3 regions of the Exiguobacterium sp. s102 genome follow, and region 2 is predicted to be linked to each of the others. Evidence: predicted binding sites of a transcription regulator. Region 2 holds the regulator's gene; each other region holds the start of a gene.
The links. The regulator LexA, encoded in region 2, represses DNA repair genes until DNA is damaged. The targets are predictions, from matches to a motif close to CGAACATATGTTCG.
Positions count from the first base shown of each region.

Region 1: KNQ02_RS12195 (NUMOD4 domain-containing protein) is a predicted target of LexA. The motif match lies at 1,538-1,551, and genes of this name have one in related genera.
Region 3: addB (helicase-exonuclease AddAB subunit AddB) is a predicted target of LexA. The motif match lies at 1,479-1,492, and genes of this name have one in related genera.

Region 1 is NZ_JACSML010000005.1:6,397-10,655, forward strand. Features, by position in the region: gene KNQ02_RS12175 (DNA alkylation repair protein) at 1-192, shown strand, start outside; gene KNQ02_RS12180 (hypothetical protein) at 195-524, shown strand; gene KNQ02_RS12185 (hypothetical protein) at 578-874, opposite strand; gene KNQ02_RS12190 (DEAD/DEAH box helicase family protein) at 897-1,478, opposite strand; gene KNQ02_RS12195 (NUMOD4 domain-containing protein) at 1,616-2,143, shown strand; gene KNQ02_RS12200 (hypothetical protein) at 2,210-2,389, opposite strand; gene KNQ02_RS12205 (GGDEF domain-containing protein) at 2,556-3,647, shown strand; gene KNQ02_RS12210 (DNA/RNA non-specific endonuclease) at 3,685-4,259, opposite strand, start outside.
Region 2 is NZ_JACSML010000002.1:478,653-482,911, forward strand. Features, by position in the region: gene glpK (glycerol kinase GlpK) at 1-24, opposite strand, end outside; gene KNQ02_RS07470 (MIP/aquaporin family protein) at 66-767, opposite strand; gene KNQ02_RS07475 (metal-binding protein) at 946-1,419, opposite strand; gene lexA (transcriptional repressor LexA) at 1,450-2,064, opposite strand; gene yneA (cell division suppressor protein YneA) at 2,272-2,559, shown strand; gene KNQ02_RS07490 (YneB family resolvase-like protein) at 2,606-3,259, shown strand; gene KNQ02_RS07495 (DUF896 domain-containing protein) at 3,373-3,609, shown strand; gene tkt (transketolase) at 3,817-4,259, shown strand, end outside.
Region 3 is NZ_JACSML010000002.1:65,948-70,206, forward strand. Features, by position in the region: gene KNQ02_RS05340 (competence protein ComK) at 1-21, shown strand, start outside; gene KNQ02_RS05345 (hypothetical protein) at 142-552, shown strand; gene KNQ02_RS05350 (hypothetical protein) at 625-963, opposite strand; gene KNQ02_RS05355 (truncated hemoglobin) at 1,023-1,403, opposite strand; gene addB (helicase-exonuclease AddAB subunit AddB) at 1,542-4,259, shown strand, end outside.

The DNA of each region.
Region 1 (4,259 bases), on a different contig from region 2:
AAGCGGAAAACGAGTCGGAAGGTCTTCCGAATCAGTGAACGGCTCGTCCGTGAGCGGGAGACATTCACGAAGAGGCAATCGTTTCGTAACTTGACGACACGTGTCCACTATCCGGGGACGCATCGTGTGACCATCTTGATTAATGGGCAAGCTTACGCAACGGCAACGTTTGACGTGACAGGGGAGGAATGAAGATGAACGGACGCCATCCTGATTTTACGACGTCCCGCTTACACATCGAAGCGGTGGATACGACAGACGGCTGTGTTTGGACATTGGAGCTGCGGGACGAGCACCAACAGGTTGCGACGATGCAGTTAGCCGGTCAGCAACTCAGCTATGACGCAATCGATCCGTCTGACGCCGCCGGCTACGTTGAAGAAGCCTTGAGGGTCATCACGGCGTATCTGGCACGGACATTATTGTTACCGTCCGTGACGGGCAGAGGCGGGGAAGCCGTCGTTTGGGAGAAGAGTGGATTTGAGAGAACGGATGACGGATTTTCGTTAGCCTTGACGCACTAAACGAAAAAGAGGACAATCCGCGTCGCAGACTGCGAACGGCTTGTCCTCTTTTTTTAAGGTTCCGAGATGCCGTTCGCGAGCAGCAGGAGATAAACCCAAATCACGAGCGGGAGCAACAGCATCAGAGTGGCAAGCAGGCTGAAGGTCTTGATGACAGTGTTTTTCAACCGGAGCGCAATCAGGAGTGACATCACATAGCCGACGCCGACGAGCGAATACAGACTGATCGGGACCCAAAGGCTCATATTCGGGAACGTCCGTCCGTTCAGCCCGAAGAACAGCAGGATGCTGACAATCAAGAGGATGAAAGTCAGGATCAGAGAGTGGTATTCGTTCCGGTGCGACTTCAAGCGGCATTCCCCTTTCATGACGTTACCTGACGGGTGTGTAAGACCAGCCGAAGCGGGCACAGATTGCTTCGGCACTTGCAGCGGCAGAGCGTCCTTCCGTATCCAGGCGGAAGTAGTTCGGGTACGGCAGTTCTCCTGGCAGGGAGGACGTCCGGTAGCCGTCTGCCGTCTCGAGCAAGTCGTTTTCGGAAGCGGCGAGATCCCGTTTCGTAAACTTATGGGTGAGGCGGTTTTCCGTCGTATTCCGCGTGAGACGAGTCGCGACGGATGCTTCGAGTTCGACGATATAGACGTCGGAACCCGCCTCTTCAAACAACGCGACCGTCTCCTCGATGAATTCGATTCCCCCGCCCTCGACCCCGAACAGGCAGAGGAACGTGAAGAGGACACCTTCGAGATCACTGACCGCCATCTCCTTGAACATCTCCCGGCGGATCAAGTCCTTCAGCCTGTGATGGGCGGGCTTTGAAAAGTCGAAATAGGGCAACAACAAATCGATTGTCTGGTGGTTATGAAACAACTTCATCCCGGTCAACCGTTCCAGTTCCTGACCGATCGTCATTTTTCCGACCGCCTGCGGACCGAGCAATAAAACAAATTTCATCAAAAGACCCCGTTTCCTTTTTTTGTTAGATTACCATACAAAAAAGGAACATTAAAATTAGAACGTTTGTTCGCTTTGTTGTATAATGGGAGTAAGAACTGTTGGCGTTTTAGGACCGAATGGAGGTCATTGCTCATATGGAACATTGGAAGATGGTGCAGGGGTATGAGGGAAGTTATCAGGTCTCGACGTCAGGCAACGTCCGTTCGCTCGACCGGATTGTCGAGACGAGCCGCGGCGTCAAACAGCGGCGCACGGGTGTCGTCCTGCGTCCGCGAATCAATCAGGACGGCTACCGGAAAGTGACGCTGTATCAGCAGGGGCGTGGTGAACGGTTTTACGTCGGTGAACTCGTCGCCCGGGCGTTTCTTGACCCGACTGCCTGCCAGGAACGTCTCGTCCGGGCGGATCATGACCGGTTGAACGACCACATCGATAATCTGTCGGTCAAGCCTTCGCCGAGTCAAGCCTATGCTTCCTTGCTCGCTGAATTCGATCTGCTGTTGACGGACCATGTCGAATTGTCGGCGTGGCAGATTCGGGAGATCCGGCGGCGCTACCGGGCGGGCGAAGCATCGATTCGAAAGCTTGCGCTCGTGTACGGGGTGACTGAAAACCGGGTCCGCAATATCATCGATAAGAAAGAGGCGCGGTATGTCATGTAGGCAAAAGGAAAGGGCAGTCCGAAGAAAATCGGTCTGCCCTTTTGGTTGAAAAAAAGTAAGGTCTCGTTAGCCGGCAAGTGGTAAGTACGGCGTGACTTGGCTCACCGTCAGTTGGAGGAGTTGTTGCGTTTCCTCTTTCGGTTCAGACGTGACGTAGATGATTAACGCAGCGGCGACGATTAAAAAGATGACGATGACGAGCCCGATGAAGAAAGGCATTTTACTTTTTCGTTTTTCTTCGTTCATGTCCACAAGTAGTTCCCCCTTTTACGAATTAACAGATGCGACTGTCATAATTATTCCCCTTTAAGAAAATGGAAAACCTACAAAACGGCTAGAAAAAGGGTTCCGGTAAGACGATAAAGAAGATATAGACAGAAAAAGCTGTTTTTTTGAAGGGATGTCGATCGGCGTGTTGAGTCAGTTCAACCAGTTTCTATTAAACTTTTCCCTTTTGATTACGTCCCTGCTGTTCGCTTTCTTACCGATGCGCAACATCAAACGCATTTCACCGCACTCCTCCATCCGGATCCGACTTGCCGTCGGATTGATTGCAAGCGTGATCGGGGCACTGCTCGTCTTAAACAGTATCTCCTACGATGGAGCGAAGATTGATTTACGACTCGTCGCGCTCGTCACGGCGTATTATTACGGCGGCTGGGTCAGTGGCGCATTGACGACGGTCGCCGTCATCGGGGCCCGTTTTCTCGTCACGCCACCCGGTGTCTACCAAGGTTTGATTCTCGCGACGCTGATTTGTCTTGCTTTACTCGTCACGGCAAGTATTTACCGTCGCTTTGCTGCCCAGACGTTTAAAGACTACCTTGTCCTACTGAGCATCGGAATCGGCTACAGCTTACCGGCCCTGTACTTGTTGACGGATACGTTCATTCGGTTTTTCGAGATGTCATTCGTCTACATCATCTTCAATCTTCTCGGAGGGTACGTGACGTTTCGTTTCCTGCAGGAGTTACGGAAACATTTCCAGTTCGTCCAAGCCCAGCAGGAGCTTGCCTTGACGGACAGTCTGACGAATCTCGCCAATCGGCGGAAACTAGATGAGACATTGGCCGACTATGACAAACACGGGTATGCCTTCTCGGTCCTGATTGTCGATATCGACTTCTTCAAGTCGGTCAATGACGAATACGGACATGATGGCGGGGATGTCGTCTTACGGCAACTCAGTCATCTGTTGACGACGTTTTGTCCGGAAACGGGACTCGTCACCCGGTATGGCGGCGAGGAATTCGTCGTCGTCCTGCCGGATATCTCGCACCGTGAAGCGGAGCGACTCGGGGAACGGATCCGGACGGCGTGCGCCGATCAACACTTCATCTTCAAACCGTATCCGGCTTTCCATGTCACGCTTTCGATGGGTGTCGCATCGTCCGATCAAGCCAAGACGGCGTTCGAAGTCGTCCAAAAAGCCGATCAGGCGCTGTATCAGGCAAAACAGACGGGGCGCAACAAAGTCGTCGGTTATGATGTGACACATAATTAAAAAAAGGCAGCTCCGCGGAGCCTGCCTTTTCGTGTTGTCATTCACCGACCATGCCGTCGTTATCGTTGTCCCGCATGTACGGATAGAGCCAGTGGTCACTCCGGATCGGCATGCTGAAACCGGCATCCTTCGCTTCCTGGATTGTGACTTGTCCGTTTCCGTTCGCATCGACGCTTGAGACGTCACCGCCTGTTTCCGGCGTCGTGCTTGGTGTCGAAGCGGCAGGTGTTTTCGCCTTCGGTTCAGCTTTTGGTGTTGCTTTTGGCGCTGCCTTTGGTTCAGCCTTCGGTTTACTTTCCGGACTCTCGGTCAGACCGAGCGACGCGTTGACACCATCCGGGTTGACGTTATCGAACTTGTCGACGATGACGTTGCCTTTGATTGTGTACGTGTACTGATAACTCGAAGGAATTTGCGTTTTCGTCGTTTCATAGCGGATGATCGCTTCGAAATTCGTCGCACCACCGGCTTTACGGATAGTATCTTCCATGTACGCTTGATCGCCGTGGCGATTGAGCGTGCTGTCCTGCGGCGTGATGTTGTAGGCGTTCGAGACACCGCCAAGCGAATCGGCGATGACATGTCCTTCATCAAGATCACGGTGTTCGACAC
Region 2 (4,259 bases):
TGCTAAAATATACTTGTTTTCCATCTGTGAGTCCCCCTTGAATAGTTAAGATACCTAATGCTCAATCAAAATAGCAGTTGATAGATGAAGACGGCGATTGCGCCTCCGATGATTGGTCCGACAATCGGAATCCATGAGTAACCCCAGTCTGATGATCCCTTACCCGGAATCGGTAAGATCGCGTGGGCGATACGTGGACCAAGGTCACGGGCAGGGTTGATTGCATAACCCGTCGTACCACCGAGCGAAAGACCGATGACGACTACGAGGAGACCGACGATCAATGGATTGAGTCCGTCTGCAAACGTATTCGCTCCAAGCGCCAAGATACCAAAGACGAGAACGAATGTCCCGATGATCTCAGATACTAAGTTTGATCCCGTATGACGGATTGCTGGACCTGTCGCGAAGACACCGAGTTTTGCGGCTTGATCTTCTGTCGCTTCAAAATGTTTCATGTAATGAAGCCAAACGAGTACTGCGCCAAGGAATGCTCCGACAAGTTGAGCAGCGATATAGATAGGTACATCTGCCCACGGTAAGTCAGAATTGAGCGCGAGCGACAAAGTAACCGCTGGGTTCAAGTGGGCACCACTGGATGCCGCGACGTAAACACCGGTCATAACGGCGAGACCCCAAGCGAGCGTGATGACAATCCAGCCACCATTTTCAGACTTGGTTTTCTTCAGAACGACACCGGCGACGACGCCATCCCCGAGTAGGACGAGAATCAATGTTCCCATCATCTCACTAATAAAATTACTCATGCAAAAACCCTCCCTTTGGATTAAAGCGAATAATGCCTTTCTATTTAAACCTAACCCGAATTGATAACGTTTTCAATACAAATAATTGAAATATAGGAATCGAAATTTTCAATATTTAGGTTTAAAAAAATTAGAATTGGATAATAAAAAGACTTTTTCCATGATTGAATGGAAAAAGTCAGGATCGACGTTTTTTTCGTTTCTTTTTAGGGCGGAACCAACTACTCGTATGATCAAGGATGATATGAATCGTACTTGCGGTCATCACACCGATAATAAAAGCAGGCATGACGTCAATCAATGAGTCGACCGTGCTTGCTTGGATGATTTCACTATAGAAGGCTAAAAAGAGTAGCGGAATCAATAAAGCGGCACTGTAGAGTAGGCGGATGACATCTCCGATGATTAAGCCATGCGACCAGATGGAGCGGTGCGGCATAATTTTAACGTATGGCATCCAAAGGACACGCAAAGGGCCAAAACGATAGTAAGGTTCCGATTTTAAGTCTAAGTCGGGCGAAAGCCATAAGGTCCCGACGGCGATTCCGACAGCGGTCGGGAGCCAATCCGTTTGGTTCGTTGCGACCGAATAAACAACATATCCCGTTAGGGCAACGGAGTTGACCGTATCATGTACATTTCCAGAAGGCATGAAAAAAGACCAGCTTAGCTGGTCCCTCTCTTAGTGAATCGTCCGGTAAACGCCGATGACCTTGCCAAGAATCGACACGTTATCGAAATACATCGGGTCCATCGAGTCATTTTCTGGTTGAAGACGTACCTGTTGATCTTCTAAGAAGAACCGTTTGACTGTCGCTTCACTATCTTCGGTCATCGCAACGACAATCTCCCCGTTTTCTGCTGTGTTTTGTTGACGCACGATAACACGATCGCCATCAAGAATACCTGCATTAATCATCGATTCGCCATCAATCGTCAACATAAAGACGGTTTCATTTCCTACATAATGTGCAGGGAGTGGGAAATGCTCTTCTATGTTTTCAATCGCAGTGATCGGAAGTCCGGCAGTTACCTTGCCGATAACGGGGACATGGACGATCGCTTCGTTGATTTCTTCAGGTTTATCAAGCAATATTTCAATCGCGCGTGGTTTCGTCGGGTCACGGCGAATCAGTCCACGTTTTTCTAGACGATCCAAATGACCGTGTACCGTTGAGCTTGAAGCAAGACCAACAGCTTCACCAATTTCGCGAACTGAAGGTGGATAGCCCTTTAACTTCACTTCAGCGATGATGTAGTCAAGGATTTCTTGTTGACGTTTAGACATTTTCCGCATACGAATTGCCACCTCTTTCCGGATTGGTTTTTTTTAGGATTTAGGAATATATGTTTCTAGAATTACTATAACATAGAACAAATGAGCGTACAAACAATTGTTCGATGTTTTTGTATTGACCGAACACTGGTTCTGTGTTTATTATAGATTATGCGAACAATTGTTCCGAGAACATTTATTCTAATAACCTATTTGGAGGGATTCATGATGATTCATTCTATTCGTACTCATGCCTTTTCAATTCTGTTTTATACGCTCAGTTTTGCTTTCATTCTTTTTCTTTTAACACCACGACCGGATGAAAAGGTCCACCGATTACTCACGGCGTCAGTCACGGTCGATGAGAACGTAACGGTCGAACAAGTTGCAGAAGTCTACAATGATGGTTCGATGACGAACCAGGAATACATCGACTGGCTGATCAAGAACAATGAACTCGAAACAAAACATGTCATTTCGAAAGACAAAATCGTTGTACCAATCGCACAACAATGACAGAATATAAAAGTTGTTGAATGAACGAACAGGGGTGTGAGGTACGATGAAAGTAGTAATCTACTGTCGCGTCTCGACGGAAAAAGAAGCACAAGAGAGCTCACTGGAGCGGCAAAGAGCAGAACTGTCGGGACTCGCTTTAACAAAAGGATTTGAAATCATAGATATCATCGTCGAAAAAGAAAGTGGCTATGATGTAGAGCGAGAAGGGATGTTGACCGTTCTTGATTATGTAACGCGTCATCTGGTGGAAGCGGTGCTCGTGACGGACGATACACGAATCGGAAGAGGAAACGCCAAAATCGCGATTTTGCATACGTTCAAAAAACATGATGTCCAGTTGATGACGATGGAGTCAGACGGTGAATACAAACTGGCAGATGCGGAAGCGATGGTCCTCGAAATCGTTTCACTCGTTGAGGAATACCAGCGTAAGCTCCACAATGCAAAAATCGCACGCGGCATGCGACGGGCTGTCGATAATGGTTTTAGACCCGAACAAAATCTCAATCGGCAAGGCGAGAATGCCGGCCGCAGTCGAAAGGAAGTCCCGATTGAAGAAATCGTTCGATTACGTGAACTTGGTTTGACGTTTGCTGACATCGCGACGACCTTACGCGGCATGGGGCATGATATTTCGAAAGCGACGGTCAACCGGCGTTATCTTGAATATAAAGAAGTTGTCCAGTCTTATGAATGAAAGCAGGTGTTGTGTCATCTTGACGCGACAAACTTGCTTTTTTTTTTCGGGTCTTTTACAGTAAGGTTACTATTAAAGTGCTCCGCGTTGAGTCAAAGAGAAAGAGGGATATTATGTTATCACAAGAACAACTCGATCGAATTAATGAACTTGCCAATAAATCAAAAGTCGAACCGTTAACGGAAGCTGAGACGGCGGAACAAAAAGAATTAAGAACGGCCTATTTAGAAGCATTTCGTGGTTCGTTCAAAAATCAAATGATGGGCATCAAAATCGTTGATGAAGAAGGAACGGATGTTACGCCTGAAAAATTGAAGCAAGCACAAGAAGAAGAACGCAATAAACAGTAAGCAAGTTTTGTATGAACGAAAGCTGCGTCGCTCAATCCGTGAGCGAGGTAGCTTTTTTAATGGGAAAATCAGTAATGTGTATCATGAAAGTCGCTTGTAAAGGGCAATAGAGAGCGCATTCATTTTAATGTGACATACTATTTAGAAAAGTTGTATCACATTTCTGTGTGTGCTAAAATGATATAGAATTTGTGAAAAAGAGAGAGGATGATTGTTTTGACGAACATGACAACAGTAGAATTATTAGCAGTAAATACGATTCGTACCTTATCAATTGATGCAGTACAAAAAGCGAACTCGGGCCACCCGGGAATGCCGATGGGTGCAGCACCGATGGCATTTACATTATGGGCGGATCATATGAACCACAACCCTAAAAATCCAGAATGGTTTAACCGTGACCGTTTTGTACTTTCAGCAGGACACGGTTCAATGCTTCTCTACTCACTCCTCCATTTATCAGGATACGACCTCGCGATGGATGACTTGAAGTCATTCCGTCAATGGAACTCAAAAACACCGGGTCACCCGGAATACCGTCACACAGCAGGTGTCGATGCGACGACTGGTCCACTCGGACAAGGCATCGCGATGGCCGTCGGTATGGCGATGGCAGAACGTCACCTCGAAGCGAAATACAACCGTGACGA
Region 3 (4,259 bases), 410 kb from region 2:
ACGGGACATGAACACGTTTAAAAAGTGCAGAAAAGTGGAACACTCTAACAGGAAACGTTACCAATGAGAGCGAAATGAACTTGAGTAGAAACTGAATGCGCATTGAAGGGGAGGTGAAGCGGCCGATCTGGTCGCTACACGATGAATGAATCATATGAATGGTTAAACCGTAGAAAATTACAGCCGGGCTTCGGTGTTAATGGAGGACGCCGTTTTATTAGTTCACGGATCGTCCGTCCAGAAAACACGCCCGGCAAACGAATTAAAGATATTAAGCGAACACGCCAACTCATCGTCGACGAGGCAGGAAATCGACGTTGGGTGACAAAGCGAGTAGTCGTCACAGATGCATCAAAACATATGACGATTAACCGCCGCACATCGATTGCGCAAAAAGAAGTAACAGAATCTCGCTTAGAGCAAGTGAAGCAAAAATTATCTTCGAAGAAAGTATTGATTCCCGTTTTAGCGGCGACAGGGCTTGCCGTTGCCGGAGGGGTACTCGCATATGTACTTCGTCGCAAAAAAAGAAACACTCACGAGAGTGAATAAACAAGCGTATAAGAAAAAAGCCGCGTCCCTCATTTAATCCAGGGACGCGGCTTTCTCTATACATAACCTATCTTAAAGGAAACGTTTTCGAATCGAAGTTGAGAGTGCTTTCTCTGCAATTTCTTCGAGCTGTTTCAAATTCGTCGCGTCAAAACTATCATTATAGAAGCGACCAACGAATTCGACACGATCATAATCGAGTTCCTTGAAAATCAAATGCTTGTGGTCATCATAAAAGACGACACGGAAGTAATCAGAACCGCGCTCTAATGTGACGAGCCCTTTAATATGTTCGAGTTTCTTTTGCTCGTCAGACTTTTCCTCTTCAACCGGTTCCTCTGCAGTTTTCGCCTCTGCTTGTTCGAGTGCCGATTTCACTAAATCAGGTTTCTTATCTTGTTCTTCAGTCATAATTATCGCCTCCATCTTTCATTTTACATGGAAATGGACAGATGAGAAAGAAAAATCCCTCACGGTTCCTGATGAGCCTCACAAATCCGTAAGACGTTTAATGCACCAATTCGTAAGCGCTCCATCAAACGTTCAGCTACAGCTCGATTGGAAAGTGTCTCATAGATGGCCACTTCCATCAACTCCATCCAGCGAAAGGCGTGTTGCTGTTCAATTGGTAAGAGTCGGTGAATCATCGCTAAATTCGTCCGCGAATCATCTAACTCATATTGGCGTGGACCACCTGTTAAGTGTGTCAAAAAAATAACTTGCGCCTGCTCGACACGTTGACGATCATCAGGAAAAATCGGACGAAGTATGGGGTCGGCATAAACAAGTTGATAAAAGCAAGCGACTAGCTGTTCAAGCATCGGTTGTTTTCCGATGTCATCATATAGCATGGTATTCCTCCTGTCTAACTAATTTTAATTGGCTTCAGTGTAGCAAAAATAAGTAGAAAAATATAGCTTCAAAAACGGACGTTTGTTCGTGTTTTATGAGATAATGACGTATACAAAAACGAGCTAAGGGAGGAACTGATGACCATGAATCATATGCACCTCGGTCGTGCCGGAACCGGAAAAACCACAAAATTAATAGAGACTGTAATCAATGAGCTCGAGGAGCGACCACTTGGAGAGCCGATTTATTTTATCGTCCCCGATCAAATGTCATTTGAGATGGAACGTCGAATTGCGACGGATGCCCGCCTATCTGGATTAGTACGGATGGAAGTCATGAGTTTGCGGCGCTTTGCTTTTCATATCATGCGGGATCATGGCAATCAGGCGATTCCGTTTTTAGACGAGACAGGGACACAGTTGTTATTACGTCAAGTGGTCGAAGAAGTTGAAAATGAGTTAAAGATTTTCAAACGGACAAAGAATATGCCAGGGTTTTACAAGGGGCTTGATGAACTGATCGCTACGTTCAAACGTTCGCTCGTCGCTCCAGACATGTTACGTCAAATTAGCGGACTTTCTCCGGAACGCTCGCCGAAACTAAATGATTTAGCTCTGATTTATGAGCGGTTCTCAGAACGCATCGTGGATAAAGCGCTTCATGCAGATGATTACTATACAACGTTACTCGACTTGTTACCGACAGCAGGTCTTGGTAATACACAATTCTTTATTGATGGTTTCTATGAGTTTTCGTTACAGGAACAACAGGTGTTGCTTAAATTGATGGAACTAGCAAAAGAAGTGCATATCAGCTTTACAATCGATGTGAGCGATCCCTATGCGAAACAGACGGAGTTTGGGGTCTCCCAACGTTGTTATATGCAATTGCTCGAACAGATGCAAGACCGACAGCTCGAGCATGAAGAGGTCCATTATGAACGGACGATTAAGTTCAAGTCGGAAGGACTACAAACATTAGAACAATCATTGATGAGTCCTGCCTATCCTCCTGTCGATCATCAAGTGGACGGGGTCACGGTGACAGCTGCCGTCAATCGCCAAGTTGAAACGGAAGCCGCTGTCCGCCAGGCAATCCAACTCGTGCGCCAGCATGGTTACCGGTTCAATGAAATTGCTTTTATCGTACGACATCTTGAACCGTATGCGGATCATTTAGAACGTGCGTTTCAGCTCTATGATATTCCGTATTTCCTTGATAAGCGGGAAACGATGATTCATCATCCGATTGTTGAATTGATTCAGTCTGCTTTAGAGCTCGTCGTCGCCGGTTACCGTGAAGAAGCAGTCTTTCGTCTGCTGAAAACGGAATTGATGCCACTCCCGGCAGATGATCAACGGCTCGCGCTTGATCGATTAGAGACGTTTGTCTTAGAACGTGGCATTAAAGGCACGATGTGGCAAAAGCCGTGGCAATTGAAACGACGCTTAACGGATGAAGTCAGTCTGACGGCGGAGGAACTCGAAGAAGAGGATGAGTTAAACCGGATGCGTCAATTCGTCGTCGATGCGATTACACCGTTACAAGACCGGTTGAAGAAATCAAAAACAATGAGTGAACATACGCGTTCGCTTTATCAGTTCCTTGAAGAACACCAGTTGACAGATCGGCTGTTCAGTTGGAAACAAGAGGCGCTCGAGCGCAATGAGCTCAGTCATGCCCGGGAACATGATCAAGTATATGAAGCGGTCTTACATTTACTTGAACAACTCGAAGCAGCAGCTCCTGAGACGGAACTGTCGACAGACTTATTCGTACAAATGGTCGAAACCGGACTTGAGAGTCTGCGCTTCTCACTCGTCCCACCATCGCTCGATCAGGTCATCGCGACGGATTATGTCCGGGGGCGTTTACAACGAGTAAAAGTCGCATTTTTACTCGGCGCGAATGATGGTATGATTCCGTTCGTCGAAGACCAGTCGAAACTATTGTCGGAAGGAGATCATGATTTCCTTCACAATCATGGAGTTCCGGTCGGTAAAGCGTCACTGGATGTCTTTGATGACGAATTATACTACCTGTACCACGGAGTGACGGCACCGAGTGAATCGTTGTATATCAGTTATGCTCTTGTTGATGAGGACGGGAAGGCATTACAACCAGCCTCCATCGTGAAACAAATCAAGTACCAGTTACTGCAAGACCGTCCTGTCAAAACACACTTCGCAGAAGCAGGAGAGCATGCACCAAATGATCAATTCGATTTCGTAACTGATCCCGACCGAGCGGCGGCTGCGACGGCAATCGAGTTACGCCGTTTACAGCGCCGGTATCCGATTCAATCGTCATGGTTTGATGTCTACAATGCATTGCTCGAGAATGGTCAAGGACGAGAACGAATGGCGTTACTCGTCGATGCGTTATTTTATCAAAACCGAGCAGATGAACTTCCAGACGACTTAGCACGTTCCCTTTACGGTGACAGCATCAAGGCGAGTGTCTCTAGATTTGAGACGTATAATGCGTGTTCCTATAAGCATTTTGCACGGTATGGGCTACGTTTGAAGGAACGAAAACTATATAAATTCGAGGCACCCGACATTGGAAATCTATTTCATGGCGCGTTAAATGATTTGTCCGTCAACATCAAGGAGTCCGGCAGAAAATGGCGTGATTTAGATGATGCATCGTGCACAGAACTTGCGAAAAATGCCGTGGAAAAAGTGACACCAGACATTCAAAATGCTATTTTGATGAGTTCGAATCGGTTCGGATACATTCAGAAAAAATTAACGGATGTCGTCGAACAAACGGCGAAGATGCTCGTCAAACAAGCAGAACGGTCTGACTTCGAACCTGATTTATTTGAAATCAGCTTTGGGAACGCGATGTTC